One region of the Neobacillus pocheonensis genome, then DNA from elsewhere that is predicted to be linked to it. Evidence: riboswitches for the same ligand, from Rfam matches in the RefSeq annotation. Region 1 holds a riboswitch; the other holds the start of a gene.
The links. A riboswitch is a leader RNA that binds a small molecule or an ion and turns the genes downstream of it on or off. The one in region 1 is predicted to bind glycine.
Positions count from the first base shown of each region.

Region 2: linked by a shared signal. The riboswitch ahead of ABES02_RS07770 (amino acid permease) and the one ahead of gcvT (glycine cleavage system aminomethyltransferase GcvT) in region 1 are both predicted to bind glycine.

Region 1 is NZ_JBCNAD010000039.1:23,207-28,319, reverse strand. Features, by position in the region: gene ABES02_RS21175 (YqhG family protein) at 1-321, opposite strand, end outside; gene ABES02_RS21170 (DEAD/DEAH box helicase) at 299-1,987, opposite strand; glycine riboswitch at 2,154-2,241, shown strand; gene gcvT (glycine cleavage system aminomethyltransferase GcvT) at 2,505-3,608, shown strand; gene gcvPA (aminomethyl-transferring glycine dehydrogenase subunit GcvPA) at 3,627-4,973, shown strand; gene gcvPB (aminomethyl-transferring glycine dehydrogenase subunit GcvPB) at 4,966-5,113, shown strand, end outside.
Region 2 is NZ_JBCNAD010000015.1:8,770-13,882, reverse strand. Features, by position in the region: gene ABES02_RS07795 (YdbC family protein) at 283-504, shown strand; gene ABES02_RS07790 (PhzF family phenazine biosynthesis protein) at 555-1,451, opposite strand; gene ABES02_RS07785 (SDR family oxidoreductase) at 1,714-2,463, shown strand; gene ABES02_RS07780 (hypothetical protein) at 2,546-2,680, shown strand; gene ABES02_RS07775 (putative quinol monooxygenase) at 2,937-3,164, shown strand; glycine riboswitch at 3,302-3,382, shown strand; gene ABES02_RS07770 (amino acid permease) at 3,547-4,911, shown strand.

The sequences.
Region 1 (5,113 bases):
GTTTTCGTAGAGCCTAATATAGCTGGCTAGATTTTTCGTCGATTCAAATATTTGGTGAAGCCGTGGTGAGCCAAAATGGATGATTTCTCCTTTCACATTTTCAGGGGCTACCTCTTGATTGGTAATAAACGTCAGTTTCATCGGATTCGGAATTCCGCCAGTTTTCTCTAAATAGTGCCAGTAAAAAGGGCGGTTCATTAATTCTTTATCGAGTTCAATCGTTAGCTGTACGGTTAAAAACCCCGGTTTATTTTCGACAATCTGACAATCGTTGGCTTGAAAATAACTCATAAGAAAGTTATGAATTTCCTGCTGCTGCATGTGTATCTCCTTTCTTCATGCTTTCGGCAAATTCAATCATTGATGATAAATTTTCCATTTTAATCCGCATTTCACCTTCCGAGGCGGATTGTCCGAAAATTTCAATTAAATGATCTTCAATGTTGCCGAATTCCAGTTTCGTTAGAATATCATCCAACTCGCCAATAACCTTTTCAAATAAATGTATTTTTTCATATAAAAGCTTTAGAATATGTTCTTCGACGGTGTTTTTTATTGCAAAATTATAAATCATAACATCCTTTTCTTGCCCGAGGCGATGGATACGTCCTATCCGCTGCTCCAGCCTCATCGGATTCCATGGTAAATCAAAGTTAATAATATGGTTGCAAAATTGCAGGTTAATCCCTTCTCCGCCCGCTTCTGTTGCGATTAGTACTTGTGCTTGTTTTTGAAACAGTTCTCGCATCCAATCTTTTTTACCTCGCTTAAACCCACCGCGAAAAGGGACAGAAGAGATTCCGTGCTGCTTTAAAAACCATTGCAAATACAACTGTGTAGCCCTGTATTCGGTGAAAATAATCACTTTGTCATTCACTTTTTGAATTAACTCAAGCGCTTTTTCGGCCTTTGAATTTTTCTGGACGGCTTCTACTTTTTTGATCAGATACTGGATTTGGTTCTCAAAGGCTTGTGATGGATTTTCCTTTTTTTGAAGCATATTTTTTAGTGTGTAAAAAACTGCTTCCCTGCTGCTACAAGCTTCCCTTTGCAATGTCATGACTGAGAAGGCACTTGTTTGTACCCAGTCACCCTCACTTTTAAGGTCTGAAATGGACTCATAGAGTTCTTTCTCCGGTGGTGTGAATTCAATTGGAATAGTTTCAACATGACGTTTTGTCCATTCAATCCCAGTATCAGCACGACGGTTTCGAATCATGACCTTGTTTACTAATTGTTTTAAATGTTCATCATCATTTAGGGAACGTGAATCGCGTTTGTACTTTTCAAAGAATGCTGTTTCGCTGCCTAAATGTCCTGGTTTAAGGAGGGAAACAAGATTGAAAATTTCTTCGATTCTATTTTGAATCGGTGTGGCAGTCAACAACAAACAAAATTTCTTTTTTAGATTTTGAACAAATTCATAGTTTTTCGTTTTATTATTTTTTAGTTTATGTGCTTCATCGATAATAATAAGGTCATAATCCTGCTGGTAAATAATGTCCCGGTGAGGATTTCGCTTTGCTGTATCAATCGAAGAAACCACCACATCACATTGTTCCCATACATAGCTTTTTCTTTGGGTAATGGCAGGGATAAAGAACTTGCTATTCAGTTCAATTGCCCATTGGGTGACTAATGAGGCAGGAACAAGTATTAACACCTTTTTTACAAGTCCCCGAATCATGTATTCTTTTAAAATCAACCCTGCTTCAATGGTTTTTCCAAGTCCGACTTCATCGGCAAGTATTGCTTTTCCGTTCATATTTTCAATTACTTGTTTAGCCGTTTCGAGTTGGTGCGGGAGCGGGGTTAAATTAGGCAGGTGATTCGGTGCCTGAAGACCCTCGAAATCAGGGATAACCAAATGTTTTTCGACCCCTATTGCTAGTTTAAAAAGCTCCCAATTTCCCCATGGACCATCGTTGTCAATTCTATGTAAAAATTCATCCTGCCAAGAGGAATCAAATTCAATTTTTACCGACATGGTTTCAGCTCCTTTTCCTGCATAAGTTCGTTATAAAAGTTATTGCTCAATGTATTGTTTTAATGGTAGGATGATATTAGCTTTGAAAGTTTTAAATATTTTAATAAGGTAAATTATTTTAGAAGTATAATTAGTATGACCAAATTGGAAAATATTATAAATGCGAATGATAACAAGGGGAGAGACTACTATGTAGCGCCGAAGGAGCAAGCAGATGATGTGAATCTCTCAGGCAAAAGAACTCTTGTTTGACGCAGCTCTGGAGAGTGCTGTAAAAGCTTTAGCAGCCACCAAAGGGGAAAGCCAATCCAGGTTAAACTTTCAGGTGCAAGGACAGAGACCTTCTTACGTTTCAAGGGAGGTTTCTGTCCTTTTTTATGTTTTCCTTTGTCTTAATGCTTTTCTTATGATGAGAAAAGGATAATAATTTTCCTGATTTTGTTAATGGGTTTTATCTCTGTTAAAGAGTCAATTTTTACGAATAATGAACATGTAAATGATTGAAAGGGGATTTATGATGACTGAATTAAAACGCACTCCGCTTTTTGATGTTTATAAGGAATACGGCGGGAAAACGATTGATTTTGGAGGATGGGAGCTTCCAGTCCAGTTTTCAAGCATAAAAGAAGAGCATGAAGCAGTCCGTACCAGAGCTGGTCTCTTTGATGTTTCCCACATGGGGGAAGTAGAAGTAAAAGGCACTGACAGCTTACATTATTTACAAAAAATGATGACGAATGATATTTCTAAAATTAAAAACGGCGGTGCCCAGTACACAGCAATGTGCTATGAAACCGGTGGTACAGTTGATGATCTCCTTGTATATAAAATCGAAGACAATCACTACTTATTAGTGGTGAATGCATCAAACATTGAAAAGGATTATAAATGGCTTGAAGATCATGTTGAGGGTGACGTCAGTCTTGAAAACCTTTCTGAAAAAATGGCTCAGTTAGCTATCCAGGGACCTCTTGCTGAAAAGGTACTTCAAAAACTTACGAAAACTGATTTAAGTGAAATTGGCTTTTTCAAATTTCAACAGGAAGTTACTTTAAATGGTAAAAAGGCACTTGTATCCAGAACTGGTTATACAGGTGAAGATGGTTTTGAAGTTTATTGTGATTCCTCAGATGCAGCCTTGCTTTGGAAAGAAATTTTACAAGCAGGGGAAGAAGATGGGGTGCTTCCTTGCGGATTAGGAGCACGTGATACATTACGTTTTGAAGCCGTATTAGCTCTATATGGCCAAGAATTATCAGCGGAAATATCACCGCTGGAAGCCGGTATTGGTTTCGCAGTGAAATTAAATAAAGAAGCAGATTTCATTGGTAAGGAAGTATTAAAGGGGCAAAAAGAAAACGGTCTTCCTAGAAAACTAGTGGGGATTGAAATGATTGACCGTGGTATTCCACGTCATGGTTATCCTGTCTACAATGGTGAACAATTAATTGGTGAGGTTACTACAGGTACACAGTCACCAACTTTAAAGAAAAATATCGGACTTGCTTTGATTAAGACTGAATTTGCAGGTCTTGAGTCAGAAGTGGAAGTTGAAATTCGCGGTAAACGCTTGAAAGCTACAGTAGTTCCAACACCTTTTTATAAAAGAGAAAAGAAATAACAGAAGGGAGCTAGGTTTATGAAACATCGCTATTTACCTATGACTGAACAAGATAAGAAGGCAATGCTTGACACGATTGGTGTTTCCACGATTGAAGAGCTCTTTAGTGATATTCCTGAAAAAGTAAGATTTAAGGGAGAGTACAATATTAAAGAGGCCAAATCTGAAACTGCTTTAATGAAAGAACTTTTTAAAATGGCTAGCCGCAATGCGGATTTAAAAAGAAATGTTTCATTCTTAGGCGCCGGTGTTTATGACCACTACATGCCTGTAATTGTCGACCATGTCATTTCACGCTCAGAATTCTATACGGCTTATACACCCTATCAGCCAGAAATCTCACAAGGTGAACTTCAAGCCATCTTTGAATTCCAAACGATGATTTGTGAATTAACCGGAATGGATGTTGCAAACTCTTCAATGTATGATGGCGGAACTGCCCTTGCAGAAGCTGCGATGCTTAGCGCTGGTCATACAAAACGAAAAACAATTCTAGTGTCAGGTGCCGTTCATCCGGAGTCCCGTGAAGTTCTTAAGACTTATGCAAAGGGGCAATACCTAGAAGTAATTGAGGTGCCAGCGAACGAAGGTGTTACTGACATTGACGCCTTAAAAGGATTGGTAAATGAGGATGTTGCAGCCGTGATCGTTCAATATCCAAACTTCTTTGGTAGAATAGAACCTTTAAATGAACTGGAAGAAATCATTCACGAAAATAAATCAATTTTTGTAGTCTCAAGCAATCCATTATCACTTGGAGTATTAACACCTCCTGGCAAATTTGGAGCCGATATCGTCATTGGTGATGCGCAGCCGTTTGGTATCCCAACTGCGTTTGGTGGACCGCACTGTGGATTTTTTGCGGTGACTAATAAATTAATGCGTAAGGTTCCTGGACGTCTTGTTGGTCAAACAACGGATGACCAAGGCCGCCGCGGTTTTGTTTTAACCCTGCAGGCTCGTGAACAGCATATCCGTCGTGATAAAGCGACTTCTAATATTTGCTCGAACCAAGCGTTAAATGCCTTGGCTGCATCCGTCGCAATGACAGCTCTTGGTAAAAAGGGTGTTCGTGAAATGGCTGCTGCCAATTTGCAAAAAGCTTATTATGCGAAAACAGCCTTTAAAGAAGCAGGCTTTGAAGTGATTAATGATGGTCATTCCTTTAATGAGTTTGTGGTCAAATTAAATAAGCCAGTAAAAGAAATCAATCAGCAGCTTCTAGCAAAAGGAATCATTGGCGGTTATGATTTAGGCCGTGATTACGCAGAGTTGTCTAACCATATGCTTGTTGCGGTAACTGAGCAAAGAACTAAGGAAGAAATAGATACTTTTGTGAAAGAATTGGGGGATATGCATGCATAATCAAGATCAAGCGCTCATTTTCGAACTAAGCACACCCGGCCGAATTGGATACAGTCTTCCGGAAATGGATGTTCCAGAAGCAGATCTTACTGGCCTTCTCCCAGAAGGATATTTACGAGTAGATGAGCCAGAGCTACCTG
Region 2 (5,113 bases), on a different contig from region 1:
CCGAAGAAGCTCAATTTTTCGTTTTTGGGTAAAAGGAAGGTCGTTGCATTTACCGAAGAGGCTCAATTTTTCGTTTTTGGGTAAAAGGAAGGTCGTTGCATTTACCGAAGAAGCTCATTTTATCGTTTTTGGGTAAAAGGAAAGGCGTTGCATTTACCGAAGAAGCCCCCATTTTCGTTTATGGGTAAAAGGAACACCGTTGCATTTCCCGTGGGAGTTCACTTTGTAAAAAATATTGAACACTCAAGCAGTTACTATGTTTATTAATGGAGGCCAATAAAGATGGCAGAAATAAAATACGAAATCAAAGAAACATTGGGGGCTTTATCTCAATCCCCTAAAGGTTGGAACAAAGAACTTAACCTGATTAGCTGGAATGGTAAAGAAGCTAAATACGATTTACGTGACTGGGCACCGGAGCATGAAAAAATGGGTAAGGGTGTAACGTTGACGGTTGAAGAATTAAAGGGTTTGAGGGATTTGTTGAATGGGATGGAATTATAATATACAGACCGAGGGCAAACTTTTCTATTTATTGTTTGCCCTCAATCTCGTTATATATTTAAATTCCCTTCAATTGTTATTACCGCTGATCCTGCCACTTCTATGATTGGTTTATTATTTTCCGAATGAATCGTAATGTATAATGTCCCCGGTCTGCCAATGGCATGACCTTGACCAATTTTCAGCTGATGAGTTTGATTTTTAGAAAGAATTCCTTCTAAAAACAAATACCCGGCTAAGGCACCATTTGCCGCACCAGTTACAGGATCCTCGTTGATTCCGATGCCAGGTGCAAAATCCCTTGTATAAATATCAAACTCCCCATTTGTATCAAAGGTAAATAAATGAGTGGTTGAAATATTATGTTCCCGATTCATAATGCCTAACTCTTTTAGACGCGGCTCTGCCGAATCAATGGCTTTACGTGTTTTCACTGGAACAAGCAGATGCCAGTTTCCAGTATTGCTTAATTTAATTGGATACCTTTCATCTAGATCAGTTGATTGAATACCGACTAGTTGGGAAAGTGTGTCTTTATTGATTTCAATTTCTTTTACCTCTGGAGTGACCTGGGTCATAGAAACACGAATAAGTTGATTGTTTTCTTTTATCCATTTTACCGGAATCAGCCCTACGTTGGTTTCAAAAACAATCTGATCTGCTTTATTTAACCAATTGTATTTGGTTCCAAGTAACCATGAAAGACCGATTGTTGCATGCCCGCAAAAATTGATTTCCTCAAGCGGTGTAAAATATCTTACTTTAAAATCTGCATCAGGATGAGAAGAAGGCAATAAAAAAGCGGACTCTGGGAGGTTCAATTCATTTGCGATTTTTTGCATTTCCATCTCACTTAAGGCCTCGGCATGGGGTATAACCCCAGCAGGATTTCCACCAAACGATATGTCAGTAAACGCATCAATATGATAAACCGGGATTTGTTTCATGTTTCTCCTCCTTTAAATGATTATTGTACTTTAATCATATGCACTAATTATGTATAAGTAAAATGAATATTATGAATTGAATACATTAGAAATTTTCATGTAAACAATTGGACAACTGTTGTAAAGGAATTTATAAATGCCACGCAACAATTTGTAAACACTTCCGGATTATCCGCAAGTAATTGAATAAAAGCACTTACTTTGGAATAGTAGAATACAAAGATAATTCGTTAGTAAGGGAGTGGCGCGCTTGAGGATATTGGTGACTGGAGCAACAGGACAGCTAGGCTCAGCTTTGCTGAATCATCTAAAAGGTTCTGATTATAAAATTAAAATGACTTCGAGAAGAAAACCTGAGGGGACAGAAGATTTCGAGTGGGTTTATAGCGATTTACTGTCTGGTGAAGGTTTAGATGAAGCAGTAAAAGATGTAGACGTCATTATTCATGCCGCAACAAGTCCCATGAAGAATTCAAGATTGATTGAAGTTCTAGGTTTGGAAAGGTTTTTAGGTAAGCTGCAACACATTAAACATTTTATTTATCCTTCAATTGTTGGCATTGAGGAAATACCATTTAAATATTATAAACTTAAATATGAAGCAGAAGAATTGTTAAAGAATAGTTCTATTCCTTTTACCATTGTCCGTGCAACACAGTTCCACGGCTTTGTTGAAAGTTTACTTTTGTCAAAGCCTCTTTTTAAGAGATATGTGATCCCTGGAAGCATGAAATTTCAAAGCGTAGATGTTGATGATTTTGCCACTTATTTGATTGATTTTATTCATAAAGGTCCTCAAGGAAGAACTGATGATTTTGGCGGACCAGAAATAATGCTGTTAAGAGAAATGCCGGAGCAGAAAATTAAGATAAATAATGAAACAAATAAAGTTTTAAGCATTCCTTTAGCAGGAAAACTTTATAAATCTTTCGTAGATGGAAAAAACACCAATTGTAATCAAAAAACCGGAAGAATTACTTTTGAACAATATCTGAGAAATAAGAAGGCTTAAGGCGTGTATTTTTTCATTCCAAAACAAGAAAAATTCTTATAAAAAATTTGGATGGACAAACTAGGAGTTAAAGGGGGATATTATGGAAAAGGATAAGAAGGTATCAGAGAATTTAAGTTTTGAATCGGATGGAAAAATGGGTAAAGACAACAATAATGTAAAGACTAACAAAAAAGATCAGGCTGAATTCTTTAATACCACACAAAACAGTGAATAAAAGATGAAAAACCTACTTACATTCGACGTAAGTAGGTTTTTCGTGTATCAGCTTTGGAATCCCAGATGGAGAGCAGATGGTTACCAATTAACAGATTTCACATTGTAAATCTTGTATGGAGAATCATGATAAAATAATAAAGTTGAAGCCACGTTTCATAATAGGGAAATTATAAAAACAGAAAAGGAGTTAATAAAATGATTAAAGTTGTTTGTAAAGCCAACTAAAACCAGGTGTAAAGCTTGAAGAATATTTAATGATAGCTAGAGAAGTTATTTCAGAAACCAAAAAAGAAAAAGGCGGCATTACGTACTCACTTCATCAAGATATCAATGATCCGACTATCCTGACTATGCTCGAAGAATGGGAGGATGAAGATGCATTAAACCAACACAATAAAAGTGAACATGTATTGAAAATTGTCCCAGAACTTAGAAAACTTCGAGAAAGTACAGAAATCAACCTTTACAGAGAAATCAAATAATTTTTATAATTATTTGATTTCGTTGTTGACACAATGTAAGAATACTATTAAAATTAAAAATTATTTAACAATAGTTAAACTCAATTAAAAAATTAATAATTTAGCAAGCTATGATTGCTATGGATCACACTATAGCAGGAGCAGCTTCTGGAGAGACCGCAGGAATACCGCGGCGCCGAAGGGTTCACAATCTCAGGCAAAAGGACAGAAGAGTACTGAATATTTATTTGTTATGCTGACAATAGTTATCGTAATAGATAGTATTTGTTATTCTTTGACCTTAGAGATTGGAGGACATCCAATCTCTTTTTTTTATGGAGTTTACTATTTTGTTCATCGTTTCACATGAAACATTTTTCATCAATTAGAGAGGGAGATTGAAATGGAACAGAGAGAATTAAAGAGGAATTTAGAAAATCGTCACGTTCAGCTAATCGCTATTGGCGGAACCATTGGTACTGGATTATTCTTGGGGGCCGGTAAAGCCATACAGTTAGCTGGACCATCCATCATACTGGCTTATTTAATCGTAGGAATCGCCTGTTTTTTTGTTATGAGAGCGCTGGGTGAACTGCTGCTGTCTAAAGCAGGCTATCAATCTTTTACAGACATTGCTGAGGACTATCTTGGTCCGCGGGCAGCGTTTGTAACCGGTTGGACCTATTGGTTTTGTTGGATTATGACGGCTATGGCTGATGTTATTGCAGTTGGTGTATATGTTCGATACTGGTTTGATATCCCACAGTGGATACCTGCGATTGTTTGCTTAATTATATTGTTAGGACTCAATCTATTAACAGTAAAGCTTTTTGGGGAATTGGAGTTTTGGTTTGCCTTAATAAAGGTCATAACCATTGTCGCATTAATAGGTATAGGGGTCATTTTGCTAGTGATGGGATTCAAGACAGATGCAGGAACGGTCTCGATAAAAAATCTTTGGGAACATGGCGGGCTTTTTCCTAACGGGATTTCAGGGTTTTTGCTTTCATTCCAAATGGTTGTGTTTGCATTTGTCGGTGTGGAATTAGTGGGAGTATCAGCTGCGGAAACATCCAATCCGAAAAAAAACATCCCATCTGCGATTAACAAAATTCCGTTAAGAATTCTATTTTTCTACGTGGGTGCCTTGATCGTTCTTTTATGCATTAATCCCTGGACAGAACTAAATGCAGCGGAGAGTCCTTTTGTTAAAACATTTACCTTGGTCGGAATTCCGATTGCTGCAGGAATTATTAACTTTGTCGTCTTAACTTCAGCCGCTTCTGCTTGTAACAGCGGGATGTTTTCGACAAGCCGGATTTTATTTAATTTAAGCCATAATGATCAGGGGCCATCTCGCTTTGCCGAGTTAAATAAAAATCATGTACCAAGTAATGCGTTATTGATTTCCACGCTTGTTTTAACGGGAGGAGCTCTTTTGAGCAAACTGATTCCGGAACAAGCTTTTGGGATCGTGACTACCATTAGTGCGATTTGTTTTCTTTGGGTTTGGGGTGTCATTCTTATTTGTCATGTAAAGTATAAGAAAACACGTCCAGACTTACAGAAAAAATCAACATTTAAAGCACCGTTTACGCCATTTATGAACTACGCTGTTCTAACTTTGTTTGTCTTGATTCTCGTAATTATGCTATTTGCTCAAGCTACACGCATGGCTCTATTGTTGACACCACTTTGGTTTATTCTATTATTTGCATTGTATTCAAATAGAAAGAGAAAGGAAAAAAATTTAAAATTGTCGGCATAGAATGATAGATTGGTGCGTGACCCCGTTGTGCTAATATAACGTGGTCACGCACCTTGTCTCTAGATGGATTTTATGAAGGCGTGCAGGACTGCATAAAATCTAATCAAACGTTTGATTGGCGGACAAATTTTTTGTCCGCCAATCGAATTATATCCCCATACAGCAGGCATTCCAGCATATTTAGTCAAACGATTGATTGATA